Regions from separate parts of the Paenibacillus sp. FSL H8-0282 genome, predicted to be linked through region 1. Evidence: riboswitches for the same ligand, from Rfam matches in the RefSeq annotation. Region 1 holds a riboswitch; the other holds the start of a gene.
The links. A riboswitch is a leader RNA that binds a small molecule or an ion and turns the genes downstream of it on or off. The one in region 1 is predicted to bind glycine.
Positions count from the first base shown of each region.

Region 2: linked by a shared signal. The riboswitch ahead of NST94_RS29160 (amino acid permease) and the one ahead of gcvT (glycine cleavage system aminomethyltransferase GcvT) in region 1 are both predicted to bind glycine.

Region 1 is NZ_CP150146.1:6,269,612-6,279,331, forward strand. It holds gene NST94_RS27300 (flagellar motor protein) at 1-59, shown strand, start outside; gene NST94_RS27305 (flagellar motor protein MotB) at 56-886, shown strand; gene gcvH (glycine cleavage system protein GcvH) at 1,315-1,707, opposite strand; glycine riboswitch at 1,934-2,032, shown strand; gene gcvT (glycine cleavage system aminomethyltransferase GcvT) at 2,219-3,331, shown strand; gene gcvPA (aminomethyl-transferring glycine dehydrogenase subunit GcvPA) at 3,438-4,790, shown strand; gene gcvPB (aminomethyl-transferring glycine dehydrogenase subunit GcvPB) at 4,787-6,247, shown strand; gene NST94_RS27330 (efflux RND transporter permease subunit) at 6,675-9,689, opposite strand.
Region 2 is NZ_CP150146.1:6,701,598-6,711,317, forward strand. It holds gene NST94_RS29150 (HAMP domain-containing sensor histidine kinase) at 1-970, opposite strand, end outside; gene NST94_RS29155 (metallophosphoesterase) at 1,387-2,358, shown strand; gene NST94_RS29160 (amino acid permease) at 2,524-3,936, opposite strand; glycine riboswitch at 4,084-4,166, opposite strand; gene NST94_RS29165 (ABC transporter substrate-binding protein) at 4,449-6,347, opposite strand; gene NST94_RS29170 (DNA alkylation repair protein) at 6,354-7,061, opposite strand; gene NST94_RS29175 (TetR-like C-terminal domain-containing protein) at 7,130-7,636, opposite strand; gene NST94_RS29180 (DHA2 family efflux MFS transporter permease subunit) at 7,851-9,326, shown strand; gene NST94_RS29185 (C39 family peptidase) at 9,594-9,720, shown strand, end outside.

The DNA.
Region 1 (9,720 bases):
ACTCCTTCATTTCAGACACCACCACAGATGACCGTGCAGAAGCAAGAGGTTTTATATGAGACAAAGAGACCGGCGCAAACGGCGGGTAGAGAATCGAGAAAGCCGTGATCGTTGGATGATTACTTACGCTGATCTAATTACACTTTTACTTATATTTTTCGTTATATTGTATGCGATGAGCAGCCTGGACACTGACAAATATAATATCGTGACCGGCTCTTTATCCCAGACTTTCAAGTCGAGCAGCACTGTTCTTGAAGGCGGGGATGGTATTTTAGATGCTGGAAAGACCCCTGACAACAAACCAGAGAGTACAGATGGGAATGCGAACGCAACTGCAAAACCAAATGACGGTTCTGATGAACAAACGGAGAATGAAACACCTTCAGCACGGGAGTTGGCTTTTCGAGAACAAGAGGCGAAGCTTGCTGAGTTAATGGGTGTGATCACCCACTATGTGGAGGAGAATAATCTCGGTGAACAAATATTTGTAGCCGACAAACCGCAGGGCATAGAAATCACGCTCAGCGACCGTTTTCTTTTTGATGTGGGTAAAGCAGATGTGAAGTCACCAGCCCTTCCTGCTCTTCAGCAGTTGTCTGGCTTATTCAAAGATATCGGAGCAACGATCAGCATTGAAGGACATACGGATAATACACCAGTGTCATCAGCTTCACGTTATAACGACAATTGGGAGCTATCGGGTGCTCGTGCGCTTTCTGTGCTGCGCTTTTTCTTAGATAATGAAGGACTGAACCCGGACACTTTTCAATATGCAGGTTATGCCGATACCCGACCAACAGCAGATAATACTACGGTAGCAGGCAAACAGAAAAATCGACGCGTAGAGATCATTGTACTTCGACAGCTTCAAGAGGTGGAATAAAATATAGTTGCTTGCGCTCAGAGCTAAGTTCGGCGGCAGGGGCCTTTGCAATTACCACATTGAGCTTACAAGGGGCTTCATCCAATTTAATTAGGGAAAACCTCCCTGATTATTCACCTATTATCGTATCCAATCGCGGAATGAGGGAATTTCTCCCTGATTATTACTCTTTTTAGTCTGAAATAGTGGTTTTACCGAGATGATTAGGGAGGAATTCCCTAAAACCCTAACTCTCACGCTATAATCGTCTAAAATGAGGGAGGTTTTCCCTAATTCCATACTCCACTAGACCCTCAAACCACTCGATTGGGTTTACGAATACTCGCACAATCCACATAAGAAACACAAACAGCAAGTCCCCGAATCACAGAAACTTGCTGCTAAAAATATCACACTTGATCAGACTATTTTCCGTCCCCGATTTCCAATTATTCAGCAACTAACGCGCTATAACCGGCTGCATCTAACAGACCTTTTACAGCATCAGCATACTCTCCATCAACTTCAATCTCAAAAATCCAACCCCCGCCATACGGCTGATCATTGATAAGCTCCGGACTAGCTTCTAATCCATCATTCACCTTGGTAACCGTCCCAGAGACGGGCGAATACAACTCCGATACCGTCTTAACGGATTCGATACTGCCTACGCTGTCACCGGCTGAAATGGTCGATCCTACCTCAGGAAACTCAACAAATACGATGTCGCCTAATAAATGCTGAGCATGGTCCGTAATCCCAACACGTACTACTCGCCCTTCTACTTGCTGTGCCCATTCATGCTCTTCGCTGTAAAGAAGGTTGTCTAATACTTCACTCATTTCAAGCCGCCTCATTTCCAATTTGGAGTTCTAAATTTAGTTATAGCCTAAGTTATCCCGGCTCACAATGTCAATATTACTAACAGGAAATTTAAATTTGTCATTTTTTCGACGTTTTCTTGTTGACAGCGCCCGACTATACCCGTTTAATGGAGACATACAAGAAGAAATGACGTTGTCGTCTTTTTATAGACAATAACCGTTTCTCGAAGAAATATAATTGCGGATGATGGCATAGGGAGAGACTGTCTCACTTGAAGACGGCGCCGAAGGAGTAAGCCCTAACAGGGGTGAATCTCTCAGGCAAAAGGACCTTTGTCGGACGTATCTCTGGAGAGCATCAGACGCAAGGCTAGATGCGTCAGATCACCAACGGGGAAACCTGCAAGCTAGTTACGGCAGGGTAACTCTCAGGTACAAAGGACAGAGCAGAAAGCGATTTGTGCATTTATGCATGATTGCTTCTGCCTGTCCTTTTTTCGTATGTAATCAGATCAAGGGGAGTGACGACATGGATGCTTTGAGAAGAACACCTTTTTATGATCTCTATTCCGCTTATGCGGAGTCCAGGTGCATTGACTTCGGTGGCTGGGAGCTGCCAGTACAGTTTACAGGTATCGTGAAAGAGCACGAAGCCGTTCGCCAGCAGGCTGGGCTGTTCGATGTATCGCATATGGGTGAATTCATGGTGATTGGGAGCGGTGCAGAAGCCTTTTTGCAAAAAATGACAACCAATGATGTCAGCCGCCTTACAGATGGTGCGGCGCAATATACGCTGCTCTGTTATCCAAATGGCGGAGTTGTCGACGACCTACTCGTGTATCGCCTAAGCGAAGGGCATTATATGCTCGTCGTTAATGCCTCCAACATCGACAAAGACTTCCAATGGCTGCAAGAGCATTTGACCTCTGAATTCGGCGAAGTCACGCTCACTAATGTCTCTGACGAGACGCTTTTGCTCGCCTTGCAGGGTCCTCTGGCAGAGACCATTCTCGCGGAAGTTACTGATGCTCCTATTTCAGTACTCAAGCCTTTCCATTTCATTGAACGCGCCACCGTTTGCGGTGTAGAGGTACTTATCTCCCGTACGGGTTATACCGGTGAAGATGGCTTCGAGATCTACGCTCCGCTGGAAGGTGCAGAAACGTTATGGAACGGACTGCTTGCAGCAGGCGCGCCCCACGGATTAACACCTGCTGGACTGGGTGCACGGGATACCCTACGTTTTGAGGCAAAATTACCACTGTACGGTCAGGAGCTATCCGCTGACATCACCCCGCTTGAAGCAGGAGTACAGTTCTTCGTGAAGCTGGACAAAATAGACTTTATCGGACGCGATGCACTAATACAGCAAAAAGAAACTGGGATTCCCCGTCGCCTTGTCGGCCTAGAAATGATTGATCGAGGCATTCCACGCTCCCATTATCCTGTTTGGGCAGATGGGGTTAAGATTGGTGAGGTCACAACCGGAACACAGTCCCCTACGCTGAAACGTAACCTGGGGTTGGCTTTGATTGATGCTGCTTACAGTGAAATAGGCACAGAGGTTTACGTAGAGATACGCGGTAAGCAGCTTAAGGCTGTAGTGATTAAGGCCCCTTTTTACAAGTATAAACGCCTTTAGCGTCCATATAAGGACGGTGAGCTTTTAAGCGAGAAATAGAAGAATAAAGTATAGCGTGAAAATTGTACTTTCTTATATTTTAAAAAAGCCAAGGAGTGAAACCTTAATGAAGCACCGTTATCTGCCCATGACAGAACAGGACCGCGTAGAGATGATGGAGGCCGTCGGGATTCAGTCTATAGATGAGCTGTTCTCCGATATTCCTGAAGCGGTACGTTACCAAGGCACTATGCCGATATCTGAACCACTCGATGAATACGCCCTGCTGCGCCACATGAAAGGGTTGGCTGACCAAAATGCCGACTTTGATTCTCACGCCAGCTTCCTCGGCGCCGGATTATACGATCATCACATCCCTGTGGTCATCAACCATGTCATTTCCCGTTCTGAATTCTACACTGCCTACACTCCTTATCAACCGGAGATCAGCCAAGGTGAGCTGCAAGCGATCTTCGAATTCCAATCCTACATTTGCGAACTAACCGGTATGAAAGTTGCCAATGCCAGTATGTATGATGGCGCTACAGCTTTATCCGAAGCAGCGGTTCTCGCGGCTGGTGCTACCAAACGCAAAAAATTAATCGTCTCCCGTACCGTTCATCCTGAGGCTCGCCAAGTGCTACGTACTTCGGCTAATGCTTGGGGTCTGGAGGTGGTGGAGATTGACTATAAAGACGGTGTTACCGATCAAGCTAAACTTGCTGAAGCTATCGATGGTGATACTGCCGCAGTACTGGTGCAATCGCCTAACTTCTTCGGTAGCATTGAGGATCTTCGCTCGGTTGAGCCGCTGATTCACGCGGTTAAAGGTCTTCTTGTAGTCAGCGCCAACCCAATAGCTCTTGGTGTACTTGAAACTCCGGGCAAACTTGGAGCCGACATCGTAGTCGGTGATGCTCAGCCACTCGGTATTCCAGCTTCTCTCGGGGGTCCAACTTGCGGATTCTTTGCCGTAGCTGATCACCTGATGCGCCGCATGCCAGGCCGGATCGTTGGCCAAACGGTAGACCGTAACGGTAAACGTGGCTTCGTTCTTACACTTCAAGCGCGTGAACAGCATATTCGTCGTGAAAAAGCGACATCGAATATCTGCTCCAATCAGGCACTGCTGGCTCTCTGCGCATCCGTCTACTTGTCCGTTATGGGCAAAGAAGGCATGCGTGAAGTAGGCGAACTAAATATTCGCAAAAGCCATTACGCTGCTAATAAACTTAGCGGACTAACAGGTGCTGAACTTGCCTTCTCCTCCCCATTCTTTAACGAATTTGTTGTGAAGCTTCCTGAAGGCAGCAGCGTGACCGCTATTAATTCTAAGCTGCTGAAGGACGATTATCTCGGCGGTTATGATCTGGGTCGTGATTATCCTGAACTTGCTGGACATATGCTGGTTGCCGTAACGGAAAAAAGAAGCAAAACCGAAATCGACCAATTCGCTAGCGCACTGGAGGGCTGTTTATGAAACCGGAGCAAAGTCTAATTTTTGAATTAAGCCGTCCCGGCCGTTCGGCCTATTCTTTGCCACTATGCGATGTGCCACAGGAAGAAACCTTGGAGTCCCTAATTCCATCAGGTTTACTCCGTAGCGAACCCGTCGTACTTCCAGAAGTATCGGAAGTGGATGTCATTCGCCACTACACTTCTCTTTCACGTCGCAACTTTGGTGTAGACAATGGCTTCTATCCACTCGGTTCATGCACGATGAAATACAACCCCAAGATTAACGAAGATGTTGCCCGCTTCTCCGGCTTCGCCAAAATTCATCCCTACCAACCAGAAGAAAGTATTCAAGGCGCACTGGAATTAATGTATACCCTGCAAAATGATCTGTCCGCGCTGACCGGCATGGATGCAGTATCCTTACAGCCTGCCGCAGGTGCTCATGGTGAATGGACCGGCCTCATGATGATCCGCGCCTACCATGAAAGTCGCGGCGAGACGCGTACTAAGGTTATCGTGCCGGATTCCTCGCACGGAACCAATCCTGCTAGTGCCTCAGCAGCAGGACTTGAAACGATCACGATCCCTTCCACAGATAAAGGAATGGTCGATCTTGAAGCACTGAAGGCAGCCGTCGGTAGCGACACAGCCGCACTGATGCTGACTAACCCAAGCACACTCGGCTTGTTCGAGACCCAAATTGTCGAGATTGCTGAGATCGTGCATGAAGCAGGGGGCTTACTCTATTACGATGGAGCCAACTCCAATGCCATTATGGGCATTACCCGCCCTGGCGACATGGGCTTTGACGTTGTACATCTGAACTTGCATAAGACAATGAGTACCCCACATGGCGGTGGCGGCCCTGGAGCCGGACCAGTCGGCGTAAAATCTATCCTCATTCCATTCTTGCCACAACCTACTGTGGTGAAGAATGAAGATAGCAGCTTCTCACTTCACTTCGGTGGTCCTGAATCCATTGGACGCGTAAAAGCTTTTTATGGAAACTTTGGTATTCTGGTACGTGCCTATGCCTATATCCGCACCTATGGTCCAGACGGACTGCGTGAGGTATCCGAAAATGCCGTGTTGAATGCGAACTATATGATGCACCGTCTGGCACCGTATTTTGAAATCCCATATCCGGGTGTATGTAAGCATGAATTCGTGATGTCCGGCAAAAACCTCAAGCAATATGGCGTGCGCACCTTAGACGTTGCTAAACGATTGCTCGACTTCGGCTACCACCCGCCAACCGTGTACTTCCCTCTGACTGTTGAGGAATGCATGATGATCGAGCCGACGGAAACCGAAAGTAAAGAAACACTGGACGGCTTCATCGATACGATGATTCAGATCGTTAAAGAAGCGCAGGAGACACCGGAAATCGTAATCAACGCACCGCATACCACAGAGATTAGCCGTTTGGATGAGACACAGGCTGCGCGTAAGCCGGTTTTGAATTGTTCTTGCGGGTAAACAACATAAATTAAACAAGGCTAGCTCCTAGTGTATAACATTGGGGTTAGCCTTGTTTTTATATGTTTGTTTATCTAATTGGAGTAATTTGGAGGAGAAACGATAAGAATACAATTTCTTTGTAGCAGTCAATCGGACTCAGGAGACACTATTAGTGAATTTATTGGTGTATTAAGATGCTATCGGACTCCAAGGACTCTATTTTCCAAGAAACGGAGTAGGTACGTGGTATTTTTCACCAATAGTGACCCTGGTGTCCGATAGCTTTCAAAATAGGGCTAATTCTAGAAAATAAGGTTTCCTGAGTCCGATACAACATTGGAACTGTAAAAGAAAACTTGGATTCATCTTTCGAATCGAGTTTCCCTTATAACAAAGAGTGCCCCCACAGCTATACCAATGCTGTGGGGGCATCATTTATTCTCGATTACGCACCATGAGTTGGAGTTTCTATTTTGGCCGTACTTTTACGCTCTTTTGCTGATTTACGGAAGTAGAACAACTCGTAAATCGCCGGCACTACAATCAGCGTAAGCAGTGTTGCTGCGGTTAAACCGCCAATGACTACAATCGCCAAGCTTTGCGAGACGATGCTGCCCATCTCGGCATGGCCGAACAGCAGCGGTGTCATGGCGCAGATGGTGGCGATCGCCGTCATGAGAATCGGACGCATCCGTGTTCCGGCAGCTTCTAGAATAGCCTCGTGGATACTCATATTGGCTTCATTTTGCTTAATCCGGTCAATGAGCACAATGGCATTCGTAACAACAATACCTATTAACATCAACGCCCCGAACAGAGCTGTGAAGTCAGGCGTTACACCGGACACGATAAGTCCAACAATCGCACCAATCGCCGCGAGCGGTAAGGAGAACATAATCGCCAGTGGAGCCCGAAGGGTTTTAAAGGTGAGTACCATAATCAGATAGACCAACCCGATGGAGATCAATGCCGTCATGCCCAAGTCGTTGAAATCCTCTGACTGATCAACTGACGCTCCGCCTGCAAATAAGGTCACGCCTTTCGGAAGTGTAAGACTATCGGTTTCTTTTTTAATATTCGCACCGATCTCAGATACCTTCTTCGGATCAACCTCTGCTGTAATTCGTACATACGGCTTCCCATCTTTATGGAACAACATTGCTGGTTCATTCCGAACCTCGTAAGTTGCGAGCTGAGACAGTGGCTTCGGCCCCTCAGCCGTCATGAGCGTCAGCGCTTTTAAATCCTGCTCCGTTTGCGGCTGAACCATAGGATCTAACACTACACCTGCTGCGTCACCATCGAGCTCAATTTGCCCCATTGGAATCGGATTAAGCATCGCTGACAGCTGCATTGAAATCTCTTGCGCATTACTTTGCGCCGGATCTACCTTAAAGGAAAATACAGGTTTCGTGTCCTCCATATTGCTGCTGACTTTTTGAATTCCCTCTACGGTCTTCAGCTTAGCGGTGACTTCTGTTGCTACAGTAGTAATATCTGTAAGATTATCTCCGACAATATCAATATATTCACTGGTAGAGCTGGATCCCATCATACTCATTTGGTTAGCAACAAGTGTTGCTCCAGTGTATGAATCTTTTACCTCACGAACATGATCAATAAAAGCCTGAGCATCTGCACCTTTTTTCATAACAACGGTATAGTCCACTAAGGTTTCAGAGGTAACACTCCCCCACTTAGCGGCGTCCGCACTATTCCCTGATTGCATGATTACCGTTTCTGCTTGTGGCTGCTTCATCAAATCTTGTTCTAACTGCTTTCCCTTTTCCAAAATATCTTTGACAGGAACATCCTTCGGATAATTCATCTGAACAGAAACATAGCTGGCATCCGAAGCATCGAGCGCCCCTTTGGGCATAGTCACATAAGCAGCAATGGAGCCAATCAGAAGCAGGAGACCCAACGATAAGCTAACCCATTTACGGCGAAGATTCCAGTCCAGAAAGCGGATAAACCATTTAGAAGGTTCGTGTTCTTTCATTGATGTTCTTCTCAGCAGCCATGAGCTTAAAAGAGGAACAACCGTCAAAGCTACTACGAGTGAAGTAAGCAATGAATAGGTCACTGTTAAAGCAAACGGCAGTAGGAAAGCTTGCAAACTACCACGCAAGAGACCCATCGGCAAAAATACTGCTACGGTAGCAATGGTTGATGAGGTAATCGCTCTAGCCACTTCCCCAGTTGCACTAATAATCATTTCTCGGGAAAAGGGTTCTTTTTGCAGCCTACGGTAAATGTTCTCAATCACCACGATACTATCATCGACCAAACGGCCTACCGCAACCGCGACTCCCCCGAGTGTAATGATATTCAAGCTTATGCCGGAAATATTCAGCAGATATAAGGTGACTGCTAACGAAAGTGGGATGGATACTGCCGTAATCAGAGTAGCCCGCAGGTTACGCAGGAACAACAGAATCACAATCGTCGCAAATAATGCACCTAGCAATACCTCACGCATCATACTGTTCACCGAGCTAACTACCATATCCGATGTACTGAATACCACTGCTGCTTCTGCATTAGGAATGGTTGTATTAATATGATTTACGGCAGCCTGAATGTTATCTCCGACACTGACTGCATTCGCATTAGCCTCTTTGGTCACTATGGCGAATAGAACGTCTTTCCCGTTCGAACGGCTGACACTTTCCTGATCCTGCTTCAATTCGACAGCAGCGATATCCTGTAGCTTAACGCCCGCAGATACAGGAAGCTTTTTCAAAGTATCCATACTATCTATCGTAGAAACTACGTTAACATTGCCGGTCTGCCCACCAATCGTTTGCTCCCCAAGGGATGCCGATACATTACGTCCTTGAAGTAAACCTAATACTTGTGGAGTCGTGACTCCCTTCTCAGCCATTAATTTCGGGTCCAGCTTAACGCTGACCTGCGGAGTTACCTTACCATATAAAGCAACGTTCGCTACCCCTTCAGCTTTTTGCATCTCTGGAATGATAGTTTCTTCCGCAAGCTTAAGATTCTCTTTAGTCAGGCCTTCGTCAAAAGCAAGAGTAACCTGTGATACAGGAATCATGGAGGTATTCAACTGAAGTACAAAAGGAGCCATTACCCCTTCCGGGAACTTCAATGAATCGACGACCTTCTGGACCTCCTGCGCAGCATCCTTCATATTCGTTTTCGAATCATAAAAAATATTTACCTGCGCATATCCGTCTCCGGAAGTGGACAGTATTTCCTTCTTCCCTTTCACAAAAGCTGCTCCAGCTTCTATCGGCTTCGTTACATTAGTCTCCATAGCATGTGTATCCTGGCCAGGACCCAGCACAGTTACAGTCACTTGAGGATTATCCGCCTCTGGCATAAATTCCATCGGTAGCGAAGTGTAGCTCATCCCTCCCACCACAAGAGCCATGACTACTAAAAGCCCCACCGCAGCCTTGTTACCGAACGACCATTTTGTTAACCATTTCATTTTCTTTTTCCCCTTCCACTCCACATGATTT
Region 2 (9,720 bases), 430 kb from region 1:
CTTCATCAATGATTGTTATCTCAATAAAATTATTGTTCCTATTCGCCATAATAGAGACAGATTTACCAACATCCGAAGCCTCTAAAGCATTTTTTATTATATTAATAAGCAGCTGCTTAAATTCAATTTTATTAATAGAGATCATGCAGTCTTCTTCTACATAGGTAACAATTTGATTATCAGATAACATTGCGTAGGAATGGAGCAATCCTGTGACACTTTCAATAACATCCTTCACATCTACTTTTTCTAGTTTTTGTTCTCCATTTGGCTTTGAAAGGGTTAGAAATTGCGAGATAATCTGTTCTACTGTGTTCAATTCATCAATCATTAATTTAAATTTTCTTTTCATAGGATCATCAAATGAAGGATCCTCATCAAAAAACTGTAAAAAACCTCTAACCACTGTCACTGGATTTCTAATTTCATGCGCAACGGCAGCTGTTAATTGTCCAACCATCTTTAAACGCTCAGATTGCTGTAATTGTTCATAATAAAGCTGCTGTTTTTTCATCCGTTTAAATGATATTTGAAAAATGAAAAATAATAACACTTGAACCGCTATTATATTAATGAAATTCCCTAGAATATCATAATGTAAATATGTATATAGATCCCCTCTATCAATCAAGAGGATATAGCCAAATGTAATTACCATCAGTATTCCATTTATAATGAAGGAAAAATAGAACAATTTTAAATCAAAAAATAGAATAGAGAGTGCAGGAATAAGACAAATGAGGATATAGGTAGTCCAAGTTTGAGGATATAAAAAGAATAGCGTATAAAAATACGCAAATCCAAATAGAATGATAATCTTTCTAAAAGTATGTGTCTCATGCTTAGGGTAAATCCATAAACAAACCGTTAGAAACGCCACACATAAAAAATGAATGATATAACCAAAATCAATTCCATCTAACTCTAGAGTAGATAGTATTAATCCAGACATCATAAGAACGATGATCATTAACATTAATATGTAATAGGTTTTTCGATTCACCCGACTGTAGAACTCTCTCATGAATTCACCACTTTTAAATTGATTGTCGAAATAAGAATTATATCAGCTGAAATAGTAATAAACAATAACTGAAAAAACCAGTAAACTCAATACCCCATTTAATTTCTGAAACTAGTAATTATTGCTATAATCATTGTATTCACTTTAGTTCTGATATCTAAAGCATTAGGATGGTGTTCCCTATGGTATTTGCATTTTTATTTATATTCGCTATGTACGCGGCAACTAACTATTACATTGCGAGAAAGATTTTTAATTGGCTACAACATATATTTTCAAATATAAACGGGATCATATATGGACTCATCTACAGCTTATGTGCATTAACAATCATTATTAATTTACTATTGTCTTCTTCAGCTATGACGACCGATTCAAATATTGTTAATTTTATTGGTCAATTCGGGGACTATTGGATGGGTATCTACTTCTATTTGTTCTTGCTGTTGATCCTTTCAGATGTAATCTTACTAATTAGTAAGTGGATCAAGGTCCTCCCTTCTCCTACACCAGCACGTGTTATTTTTCATACAAGGTCCGTAGTATTAATTCTAGTCATAGGATTGGTGTCCTATGGGATTTATAATGCGAATCATTTAAAAGAAGTCACCTATCCGCTCCAAATACATAAAAACACTTCATTAGATCAGTTAAATATCGTCCTGATCAGCGACTTACATTTAGGCTACGTAAATGATGTAAAGTTTATTGAAGACGTTGTTGATCGTATTAATGGACTACAGCCGGATATGGTGTTGATGACAGGAGATATATTTAATGGTAACTACTATGCGCTCTCTAACCCTTCCAAAGGAGTAGAGTTATTAAGTACTATTCAGTCAACCTATGGAGTTTATGCTTGTTTAGGTAACCATGATGCAGGACGCTCATACGATGAGATCGTGAACTTTATAGATAAGAGTAATATCAAACTTCTAAATGATGAGCATGTCGTTATTGATAATCAATTCGTTGTTGTTGGCAGAAGGGATTCATCACCGATTGGTAATCAAGGGAACCCTCGAGCAATTACTTCAGAAGTGATGAGTGACATTGATACAAATATGCCCGTTATCGTAATGGATCATCAACCAACCAATAGGATTGAATACGCAGATGACGTTGATTTGATATTTAGCGGACATACGCATCAAGGACAAGTATTCCCTGCAAATCTGATCACCAATGCTATGTTTACAGTAGATTATGGCCACTATCAGAAGAATCCTAACAGCCCTCACGTCATCGTTACATCTGGTGCAGGGACTTGGGGACCGCCATTACGAATTGGCACGAATAGTGAGATAGCACAAATCAAAGTTGATTTTAAATAGACGATAATTTTAGACTGATTAAAAAACATGGAAGAATATCCCGATAGCATACATAAGTTCGAAAAAGAGCATCGACCACATTAATGAGAAAATCCACCACCGTATGCGGTGGTGGATTTCTATGTCTGCCTATCCAACTGTAATATCAGCAAGCACCCTCATCGACTAATCATGCCGGATCTCCGTGTTAGTCCGAATACCTTCGAGACGTGCTCTTGGATCAGGCGTTATTCTTTCCCTCTTTCTTCTATTTATCGAATACAAAACAAATAATAATATAAACCATAAAGGCGTCAACAATAAGGCCGGACGAGTTTCATCAGCAAATAGCATAATTATGAGTATGATTGCAAACAAAGCTAGAACAACATAATTCACAAAGGGTGTAAACGGTGCTTTGAATTTTGATTTGGCCTGCAATTCCGGCTTCGTCTTTTTATATCGCAAATGGCAAATTAGAACGACGCCCCAAACCCAGATGAAACAAATGGCACTAATTGTTGTCACGATGCCAAAAGCCGTCTCCGGAATCAGCTTACTCAACAAAGCGCCTACAGATAAGACAAGCGTGGATATGAATAAAGCATTACTTGGTACATGATTTTTATTAAGCTTTGCAAAGTTGGCTGGAGCCTGGTCATTTCTGCTTAGATTGTATAGAATCCGGCTTGTTGAGAACATCCCGCTATTACAAGCGGACGCAGCTGAAGTTAATACAACGAAGTTAATAACCCCCGCGGCAATCGGAATCCCCACTAAACTAAATGTTTTAACAAAAGGACTTTCTGCCGGGTTTAGTTCTGTCCAAGCATTGATGCATAATAAGGCAATAATAGCACCCACGTAGAAAAATAGAATTCGTAAAGGTATTTTATTAATCGCCGATGGGATAGTTTTTTCTGGATTGGAGGTCTCTGCTGCCGATACGCCCACCAATTCCACACCCACAAAAGCAAACACAACCATTTGAAATGAAAGTAGGAACCCTGAAATGCCGTTTGGAAATACTCCCCCATGTGCCCAAATATTACTGAGCGCAACGGTTCCGGTAGTTGTTTTGAATCCAATCACCAGTAAGACTACCCCGATAGCAATCAATGCGAGAATAGTGATTACCTTAATTAAAGCAAACCAAAATTCCAATTCGCCAAAGCTTTTTACCGTTAATAAATTGAGTCCTAATAAAATAATTAAACAAATGACTGCGGGTATCCATTGCGGGATATCAAACCAATATTGTACATAGACCCCAACAGCTATAATATCGGCCATAGCCGTCATGATCCAGCAAAACCAATAGGTCCATCCGGTTACAAACGCCGCCCTCGGTCCAAGATAGTCTTCGGCAATATCTGTAAAAGATTGATAACCTGCTTTAGACAACAGAAGTTCTCCCAATGCCCTCATCACAAAAAAAATAGCGATACCCACGATTAAATAAGCAAAAATGATCGATGGTCCTGCCAGTTGTATAGCTTTGCCTGATCCTAAAAATAATCCGGTACCGATGGTTCCACCAATCGCAATGAGCTGAACATGCCGATTCTCTAAATCTCTCTTTAATTCTTGTGCTGCCATTTCAAACTCCCCCTTATGTGAAAAAAATAACAAGTAAAAATGATAACAAAAAAGAGATTGGATACGCTCCAATCTCTTAGGTCTAAGAATAATAAATAAAATACATTCCTTTATTCTGACGATGATCAGAATAACAAATGAATTATCTAGTACTCTTCTGTCCTTTTGCCTGAGATTGTGAACCCTTCGGCGCCGGGGGAATCCCCCACGGTCTCTCCAGAAGCTGCTCCTGCTATAGTGTGATCCATAGCAATCATAGCTTGCGAATTATTTAATTGTTATGCCGCTAACTTCATTTTTAATATTTTTCAATACTAATCATTGTCAAATATTTTGTCAATAACATTAATTACCGCTTTATTTCAACTGCGAAATACGCGATATCACGCATTGCTTCGGAAACATCGCAACCAACAGACCAAGATTGGCTGATGGTTAATATGAAAAAAGGGCTATCTCATTGTAGAATTCTACTCCTGAGACAGCCCCTTTATGTTTTGAAACACACTCTATTAGTGGCTTGTCAGCCAAGCCGCCAACTCTTCTGTCTGACTCAGAATAGCTATCGGGTCCCAGTAGCCGGAGCGATCGCTTGTCCAAAGAAATACGTGATCATTTTTGACTGCTGGCAGTGCGCCCCAGATCGGGTCGGCTTTAAGTTCATCCAGCTTTTTCGAGTCGGAGGTAAGAATAATATAGTCACCGGCATACTTTGGTAAGACCTCAGCAGAGAATGAAGCCCAGCCCGGGTCGGCCATTTCGGCGGCGATATCCGCAGGAGGCTTAAATCCCAATCCATTATAGATTGGTTGTCCACCTTTGCCGAAGTCTGTTCCAACGGCCATCAAGCTGTTTTCAGACCATTCAATAATGGAAAATGTGCTATCTGCTGGCACAACCTTCAATACGCTCTCCTTGGCATTGGCCATACGGCTGTCATAGTCTGCAAGCCAGGTTTTGGCCTTATCTTCTTCACTAAGCAGCTCACCGAAATAAGCCACTTCCTCATGTACCGTTTTTAAGGAAGCGTATGGAATAACGACCGTAGGTGCGATTTTTGACATCTGCTCATTTAGCTCAGGATAGAAATCATCCATAATAATCAAATCGGGATTAAGCGACAGAATTTTCTCTACATTTCCATTCCCGTCCCCTATATTCTCAACGTCTTTCAAATACTCCTGAAAATATGGATTTTTAATATGATGTTCGGAGGTTCCGATGGGTGTAATGCCAAGCGCAATTAAGCTGCCGAGATATTCACCTGCAACAATTCTTTTGGGATGAAGGGGGATCTCCACCTCACCGTTAACCGTTTTAACGATTTTGGTCTTCGGCTGCTGTGAGGCAGCATTCTCCGTAGCACCGTTTGTACCACATGCGCTCAGTACCAAAATGAAACTTAACAGCAATACCGATGCCAGCGTAGGCCTTGAATGTTTAAACATGAATGAATCTCCCTCTTGATCAAAATGATACTGATAATCGTTATCAATATAATCAGTATAGTGAAATGATTCAAGGGCGACAATGGAGGATTCTATGCTTGTGGCAGGACTATCCTCTAGTTTGTTCTTTCTGGAATGCAATTCTCTATAGCTAATCGGGGAAACTCCCTTGTACTTTTTGAACAACCTGCCCAAATAACTAGGGTCTTGATAACCGACACCCACTGCAATTTCCTTCAGCGTAGCATCTGTTTCCAGCAGCAGTGCCACCGCTTTTTCGATGCGCACCTTAATTAAGTAATCAATCGGGCTAAGTCCAGTACGGATTTTGAAGTAGGAAGATAAATGGGGGACGCTATAGTTCAGGCTTTCCGATAATGATTCCAGCGTAATGTTATCCGTATAATGTTCATGGATAATGTCGGCGATCCGGGCGGCCAGATCACGCTTAGTCGTATTAACCCCTGGCACCGACATTTGATGAAATAGCTCATACACAAACTGATGGAGTAAAGTGCGAACATGCAACCGCGCAAGCGGCTGCGGCTTCTCCCACTCCTTAAACATCTCGCTCACTATGCGATACAGCGCTACCGAATTGTCAGGCGCAATGCTGTACGAATGATCAAAGGATTTAGCGCCCTCGTATAGCGTAGCAATCTCTAAGGGTAGTGAGGGATGCATACTCACTTTATAATAAATGCTATAGTAATCCAGCCCCTCGCTGCCTGCGTCAATGTTGAGCACAGTTCCTTTGCCTACATGAAGCACTGTAAAGCGCTGTAAACGGTGAACTTGGCTTCCCAGGTTAACTGTAGCATTACCGTGAATCGACATAAGAAACAGCCTTGAGGGGACGTAATAGGAAGGTATAGATTCGCCAGGTCTAAGGGTCATCCGACGAATATCAACTACTTTGCAATTCGCGTGATTCCATACAGCAATAAGGTCATTGATGTCCATGATTGACTAACACCTTACATGTTTTCGTTTGAAGCCGAGCTGCGATTTATCAACTGCCTTTTGAATATTAATTGAAGCATTCAAAATCTTGCTTTTTGCACTACCGGTATGGACTTTCACCGGGCCAACTTCCTTTGCAATCTCAACCGCTTTATCATGAAGCGGCAGATAGGATACGCCCACAGTGTAGATGAAATTGTTCATTGCATATTTCGTTCGCTCAGGAGCTTCATGAATCGTGTTTTTTGCAAGCTCCAACATAGCGGCCAATTTTTCTGCGGAAAATTCACTGTCCGGGCGATTTCCGAGCAGCCAGCAGTAACAGTTCCAGCCCGCCGACATTTTCAGCTCTATCTCACTTGCAATCCATTTATCAGAAACCTCTTGCGCAATATCCGTCTCCGCCAACGTTACTGCCACCACAAAGTCCGATAGCATATAGAAATAAGCGCCAGCAATCCACCGCTCAAAATCCGACTCTGACATTGCTTTAGGCTCCGCGATCACCCCGGCAAAATACATAGCGTCGTAATTTCCCGTAGCATAAAGCTGCTCGGCCAAGGGTTGATTATGTTTTATTTTTCTGAAGATAGGCTTCATCTGGCCTGTGGCCACACCAAAAAGCGGTTCGTGCGCGCCATTGGATAGATATATTTTCTTGGTGCGTTCCTTGCCGAGAGCTTGAAGCTCTTGCATGACCGTTTCTAAATCCATTGTTCGCACTTCCTTTTTAGATTATTGGCTAGGGACTCAAACTTTACTTGAATATATCATAAAAGCCCTTATAAATACCTTCTTTTATACATCAAGGTAATTTGCCCCGCTATGTATTCAGCGCTATATTGGTTGCCATCCTTAATCCACCACATAATAATCCCCAGTAGTGAGGCTGCAATAATATCAACGGAGACTACCTCCTTAGTAAGGTCAATGTTCCTCGCGTTTCTTCGTTTTTCGACAGTACTTTTTAACAGGTTGGTCAAGTTTTTTTTGAAGCCTTTATGCTCAATCAATACAGCAAAAACTTTCCGGTATTCAAAAAAATAATTTAAAAAGGTGACCAGCTGCTCCTGTTCGTTGTTGCTCTTCATTTGTAATAGCGGTTCAACCTTCATGGACAGGTCATCGAAGATTTCATGTACGATCTGGCGCAATAAATCGTTAATATCCTCATAATGCAAATAAAATGTTGCGCGATTTAGTTCCGCGCGGTTGGCGATTTTTTGGACGGTCAATTGCGAAATCTCCACATTGTCGGCCAATAATGAAAAAACGGCGTTCTTAAGCATCTTTTTTGAGCGAATAGCTCGTGGGTCAACTCTTTTATGTTCAGTCATTTCATCCCTCTATTATCGTTTAAATGGCCTTTCATCAACTAATTTGCCTATTCTGTCGATTAGTCGACATTTTCAATAAAATTGCAAATAGGAATACTATTTAAATCCTGATATGATTTATTTTATTGACACTATGTCGAAAAAGCAATGAAGAGAGGACTGCAACATGCAAGAAGACATTAAGAAAATAAATAAAGGGATCTTACTAACCATCTTAATCTTTGGTTGTTTCTTATCCACACTCAATCAGACGCTTTTAAATGTCGCCTTAAGTAGTCTGATGGATGTATTTGATGTCACGGCAACAACCGTACAATGGATTTCAACAGGATTTATGCTGATCAACGGGATTTTGATTCCGATTACGGCCTATTTAATGAAACGTTTTACAACACGGCAATTATTTATAAGTGCCATGTCATTTTTATTAATCGGTTCTATAATTTGTGCAGCAGCGCCGAGCTTTAGTCTACTCTTAATCGGACGAATGATCCAAGCTGCCGGTGCTGGCATTATAATGCCGCTCATGATGAGTGTTGTGCTGGCGATCTTCCCCGTTGAAAAACGTGGCAGCGCTATGGGACTGCTTGGACTGGCGATGATATTTGCTCCTGCTATTGGGCCAACGCTCGCGGGTTTTGTTGTCGAATACCACTCTTGGCGCTGGTTATTTATCGGGCTTATTCCACTTGTCCTCATTGTTATAGCGTTGGCACTCAAGTATTTAGTGAATGTATCTGAGACGTCTAAGTCGAAGCTTGATGTCATAAGTGTTCTTTTATCAACCGTCGGATTTGGCTTAATTTTATACGGCTTCAGTAGTGCAGGCAGTAAAGGCTGGGATGATGTAATCGTGATCCTGACCTTAGGGGTTGGGGTCGTGGTAACAGCCGTATTCTGTCTTCGACAAATCAAATCGGATGATCCGCTGCTAAACCTGTCGGTCTTCAAAAATAAAGTGTTTACGATGACGTCTCTTATTAACGTATTAATCACGATGATGATGTACGCAGATATGATTTTATTGCCTATTTATCTGCAGAATGGCCGCGGGTTTACAGCATTTGATGCAGGACTACTATTGTTGCCGGGCGCACTCGTAAATGCGTTCATGTCACCCGTCACCGGTAAACTATACGACCGTTTCGGTGCGAAGCCGCTGTTCATCATTGGTCTATTGTTTATTATTCCATCTATGTGGGCGGTAACAGATTTATCTGAATCAACTACGTATACGTATCTAATGATTCGTACCATTGGCCTGCGAATTGGATTAAGCTTCATTACTATGCCACTCAATACAGCCGGACTAAATGCGTTGCCCAAACAACTTGGCACTCATGGTACAGCTGTGAACAATACCGTTCGCCAAATTGCCGGGGCCATTGGTACTGCTGTCGTAATTACAATTTATACAGTGCAGGCAACAAGTCATGCAACTACAGTGATGCTGAACAATCCCTCCACTACTCCTGACATTCTTAAATCCCTTACATCAATTCTTGGGGCAAGTGACGCCTACTACTTCATGATGATTTTATCCATTGCCGCATTTGTTATAACCTTATTTATGCCCACGAAAAACAAGCTCATGATTGAAAAGAAAGCAAACCTAGTTAGCAAGGAAGAACCTCAGTTGTAACTAGTAATTGCAGAGTAAATGAAGAAAAGCCATTCCTTAGCGGAGTGGCTTTTGTTATGAATGGCTTGCTTTGGATCATTGGAGCACGTATTCCTACGAGCATCAATATTTTCTTATCCATATCAGTATCCCCCTCTCCATATCAAATGTGTAGACTCTATTATAAAAACGGAAAAATATGTAAACTTTACACATAAGTTAATATATGGTATTTTAATAGTGTTATTAAAAGGAATATTAATCCATAATAAGGAGCTGATTCCATTCATGAAATTATCTTTAAAAAAGAGATTGATGCTTGTTGGAACCTTTGTTTCAGTCTTTCTTTTTTCTTTTGTTTCCCAAGCATATGCGACTAATTTAATTGGCTACCCTACAGCTACACAAGCTAAGA